2 regions of the Methylophaga sp. UBA3603 genome follow, and region 2 is predicted to be linked to the other one. Evidence: riboswitches for the same ligand, from Rfam matches in the RefSeq annotation. Region 2 holds a riboswitch; the other holds the start of a gene.
What was found. A riboswitch is a leader RNA that binds a small molecule or an ion and turns the genes downstream of it on or off. The one in region 2 is predicted to bind thiamine pyrophosphate.
Positions count from the first base shown of each region.

Region 1 (2,412 bases), on a different contig from region 2:
GATGCTGCCTTTGCTTGTTAGGTGATTAATCACCGTTTTGCTCACGCCAGACATCAATTGCATCCAGTGATTGCCCTGAATATTGCTCGTATACATAGCGCTCTTTTACTTAGATGGGCTTGTTTTTAGATATGGGAGTTGAATAATCAATTGCATTAGCTAATTCATTGAGATATTCGCGACCCTTCTATTTATAGGGGAAATCTCTTCCTCATTAAGGAACATCATAAAGTCGTAGCCCACAAAACTATGCGAACAGTTCACATCAAAAAGAAACCGTCCTTCCTCTTCGAATAAGAACCATGAACTTTTTTTCTTCATCGATGACTTTCATATACACCTAACAGTATGTTGATAAGGCCGTTGGCTTCATAATAATTATTAGCAGGCGGCCATCTAATTCTGAGCCATCTGACATGAATTATCTAAATATCTGAATAATCAAAGGAAAAAGGTCCGAAATAGATGAAATAAAATGGCCAATTAAAAATTCACTTTTCATACTGCCTCTTCAACAAAACATACAAAGCCCCAGTTCCACCATCTTCAATCGTTGCACTGCAAAACGCTAACACGGCATCACTTTGTCTGAGCCAGTGATTGAGTTTGCTTTTTAACACCGGTTTGTTATCGCGTGATCCCCAGCCTTTGCCGTGAATGATTCGTACGCATCTAATCTTTTCTTGCTGACATTGTTCGAGAAAATGGGAGAGGGTGGGTTCAGCTTTGGCGAGGGTGAGGCCGTGTAAATCGAGTTCGGCTTCGAGATGCACTTTGCCGTTTTTGAGTTTGGCGAATTGACGGTTTTGAATGCCGTCGCCACGGTATTCGAGATATTCTTCATTGCCGACTGTTTCGGGAGCGAACAGGCTGGAAAACTCGCTGGTGTCATGGGTGAGTTCGGCTGCGGAGGGTTTTCTGACCGTTGGCGGCGGCGGTGGTTTTCGATGCACCAGGCGGTCATGTTTTATCGGCTCGGCGTCGCTCATTTCATTGCGAAACAAGGAAAACTCGTCGTCATCATTTTTATTTTTGTTCTCTGCCATGGCCGATTTTGCCTGATTTCATGCCGTTTGATGTGACCCATTGTGCCAGATGATGCTTGTGTAAAAAATCATTTTTAGTTTAGGATGATTTCCACTTGTCGGGGTGCCCCCTCTGAATTATCAGAAAGGGCTGAGATGAAACCCGTTGAACCTGAAGAGGCTAGAACCTCCGTAGGAAACAAGCCGGAATGCCGGTACGTCTGATTGTCTGACTGTAGCCGCCGTGTATCTCCATCACCTTGTTCGCGAAAGCGCAACGTCTTCATTTCCCCGACTTTTTTATTCAAAAAGGGGAAATCAGATGTCAGCAGCCAATCCAAAAGTCATTGATATTAAAGACCGTAGTGGCATTACTACTCAGCCATTACCGGGTTCTGAAAAAATCTACATTACCGGCAGTCGTGATGATCTCCGGGTGCCATTTCGTCAAATCTCCCTGACCGATACACCGAATCGTGATCCCAGTCTGCCGGGTGAGCCAAATGCGCCGGTGATGGTTTACGACACCTCTGGTATTTACACCGATCCCACTGAAACAATCGATCTGGAAAAAGGCTTAACGCCGATTCGTCAGCAATGGATTGAGGAACGTGACGATACCGAAGTATTACCGGCGTTCAGTTCCAACTTTACCCGCGATCAGGATGGGCAGGAATTTGATATTCCGCTGTTCACCAATCGTCGTCTGCCACGCAAAGCCAAACTGGGCAAAAACGTGAGCCAGATGCACTATGCACGTCAAGGCATCATCACCCCGGAAATGGAATATATCGCCATTCGCGAAAGCATGGGCCGTGCTGCACTGCAAGCCAAAGGCGAATTGCCAGCCGATAAACCCAATCACATCACCCCGGAATTTGTTCGTAAAGAAGTCGCCGAAGGTCGTGCGATTATTCCAGCCAATATCAATCACCCTGAAGCTGAGCCGATGATTATCGGTCGTAACTTTCTGGTGAAAATCAACGCCAATATCGGTAACTCTGCTACCACTTCCTCGATTGAAGAAGAAGTTGAAAAGATGGTGTGGAGTACCCGTTGGGGTGGTGATACCGTCATGGATTTGTCGACTGGTAAACATATTCACCAGACCCGCGAATGGATTATCCGTAATTCACCGGTGCCAATCGGTACTGTGCCGTTGTATCAGGCTTTGGAAAAAGTAAACGGCATTGCCGAAGATCTGACCTGGGAAGTGTTTCGCGATACGTTGATTGAACAGGCCGAGCAGGGCGTGAGTTACTTTACGATTCATGCTGGTATTCGTCTGGCGCATATTCCACTGACCGTGAACCGCACTACTGGCATTGTGTCACGTGGCGGCTCGATTATGGCGGCCTGGTGTCTGGCACATCATGAAGAAAGCTTT
Region 1 covers NZ_DFMC01000008.1:235,214-237,625, forward strand. The annotation lists gene B4F66_RS06545 (Smr/MutS family protein) at 492-1,046, opposite strand; TPP riboswitch at 1,136-1,241, shown strand; gene thiC (phosphomethylpyrimidine synthase ThiC) at 1,348-2,412, shown strand, end outside.
Region 1: linked by a shared signal. The riboswitch ahead of thiC (phosphomethylpyrimidine synthase ThiC) and the one ahead of B4F66_RS07290 (TonB-dependent receptor) in region 2 are both predicted to bind thiamine pyrophosphate.

Region 2 (2,412 bases):
ATGTGTATAAAAGGTGTTGTGGACGGAACTGATAATTCAAACCGACTTTCCCCCCGAATAACACATCGCTGTCATCCAGATCCAATCCTTGCGAATCGTCATAATCAGCGTCCCAATGTTCAGCACGTAAGCCAGTTATCAGGGTCAGTTTTTCCGTTAAAGCGGTATCTAATTGCCCAAAAATGGCACTGTTAGATGTTTCATAAGTGTTATTTAGAGGGTAGACATCAGGTGTATCGTTATCGAAGTATTTGCGCTTGAGATCTTGGCGTTGATCGGCCAGATAAATACCTACTGACCAATCAGTTGTATCAGCAAAAATACGACCCTCTTCATTGGAAAGGGCTCTGAATTCTATAGAGTAGTTTTCCCGTTCGCGTTTGTACTGATCAAAACCACTGTAAGGAAATAAACTGGGATCAAACTGACCTTTATACGACCAGTCATCATCATAGCTATATTCCAAATCAGATTTGGAATAGGTCAAAGTAGATTGTAATTGCACTTTACTGCTTGCTCGCCAGTCGGATTTGAGTGCAAATGCATTGGTATGCTGTTTGTCATTGCCAGGCTCATCTGAAAGACTGTTACGGCTGTTATCAAGCGTGAATGCGTCGTAACCATTGTCGATATTTAAATGCAGCAAATTCAGATCAATGGTCAGGTCATTATTGACCAGCCATTTCAAATGTCCGCGGGCAGTCATTTCATCCTGATTTTGCGTATTGTCACGACCTAGAAAATCATTATCCATGTAGCCATCTGAACGATGGGTATGCACAGCTATTCGCCCCAGTAAAGTGTCTTTAATTAATGGACCGCCTACTGCTACACCGACACTTCGGGTATCGTAATTGCCTACGGTTGACTGAAAATTCATATCCAGATCATTGGTGGCCTGTTTGCTTTGCATATTGATAACACCGGCTAATGCATTGGCTCCATACAACGTACCCTGAGGTCCACGTAATACTTCTACTTTCTCAATATCAAATAGTGTGGCTGCGCCGCCACTGCGACTAAAATCGATACCATCAATATAAAGTCCTACCGATGGGTTTAGGGGAGCAAGAAACTCACTGCGTTCACCAATACCACGGATCTGAAAAAACTGACCACGGGAAGCGCCGCTGGAAAGATTTACATTGGGTGCAAGATTGAGAACATCTTCAATGTGCTGGGCACCACGTGATTCAATGATTTCCTCATCGAATGTTGTCAGACTGACGGGAATATCCTGGGCTTCTGCAGGACGAAAATCTGCACTGACCAGCATGGACGGTAAATCAGTGCTATCGGTCTCGGTTTGTGCAACTGCGCCGGGAGAAAATAATGCGCTGGTGACTGCGATGGAAAGCAGGGTGAGTTTCATGACTATCCTTTTTAAATTCTTAAAAAGAACAGGGGATCACGCCATTTGCATTGATCTAGCAAGAAGGGTTTGCCGCCTGTCCCTACGCCAGTATTATCTGGATCAGGTTCATCGGGTCTTCACCAACTGGTGAATCTCAGGCCTTTCGACCACCCCGAGGCTTGTATTAGCAAGTAGGTGAAATATACAGAAAAAAGTGATGTTTTCCCATCTTTGATTGTTCAGATGATACAAAAAAAGGCGTCCGAAGACGCCTTAAAGTTCAAGTTACTACTGACTTAATTTTCAATTTTGGCTTTTAAAGTGTCTAGGCCTGAACGGAAAATACCTTCAATAGCATTGGTAGCCGTTTCGTCATTTAATTCTTTAGGCTCATGATGTTTGCCGGTATAGCCACGGAAAAATTTGGCCAACCAGGTGACCTTGGTTTGGTCGCCTTCAGCTTCTACAGTTAACCAGGCTTTATACTTACTGACAGGCACTGCAGGGATATCATGCATTTCGCCTTCAATATCAACCTGTCCAACCGAACTCATTTCATCAATCTGATACATAAAGCTCATGGATTCTTCGTCAAACTTTTTCAACGTTTCAGTGATGGTTGAATCATTTTTAAGGGTTAAAACGCGTGTCGCGCCAGGTTCATTCCCACCTTCTGCTTTAGTAGAAATAATGGCTGGGTGCCATTTATGCAGGCTGTCGAAATCTTTAACCATGTTCCACACCGTTTCAGCATCAGCATTAATCAACACCGTTTCTTCAACTTGCAGACGTGAAGCGCCATGAGCAAATACCAGCGCAGGTAACAGGAATAAGCCTGTTACCAGAACTTTCAATACAGCTTTCATCATATTTCCTTCTTATATTTCATTTGTAATGCCAACATTTAGCCCAATTAAACTACCATCACCTTCCGAAATGCTAAAGGGAAAAATTCACAAAGCGATCGCGTTCTGAATAGTTGAGCGTTGCAGATGGGGAGCAAAAAACTCAATAAAAGCATAACTGTAACCGCGAAGATAACTGCCTTTACGAATTCC
Region 2 covers NZ_DFMC01000009.1:20,506-22,917, forward strand. The annotation lists gene B4F66_RS07290 (TonB-dependent receptor) at 1-1,372, opposite strand, end outside; TPP riboswitch at 1,434-1,539, opposite strand; gene B4F66_RS07295 (SRPBCC family protein) at 1,651-2,223, opposite strand; gene cysB (HTH-type transcriptional regulator CysB) at 2,308-2,412, opposite strand, start outside.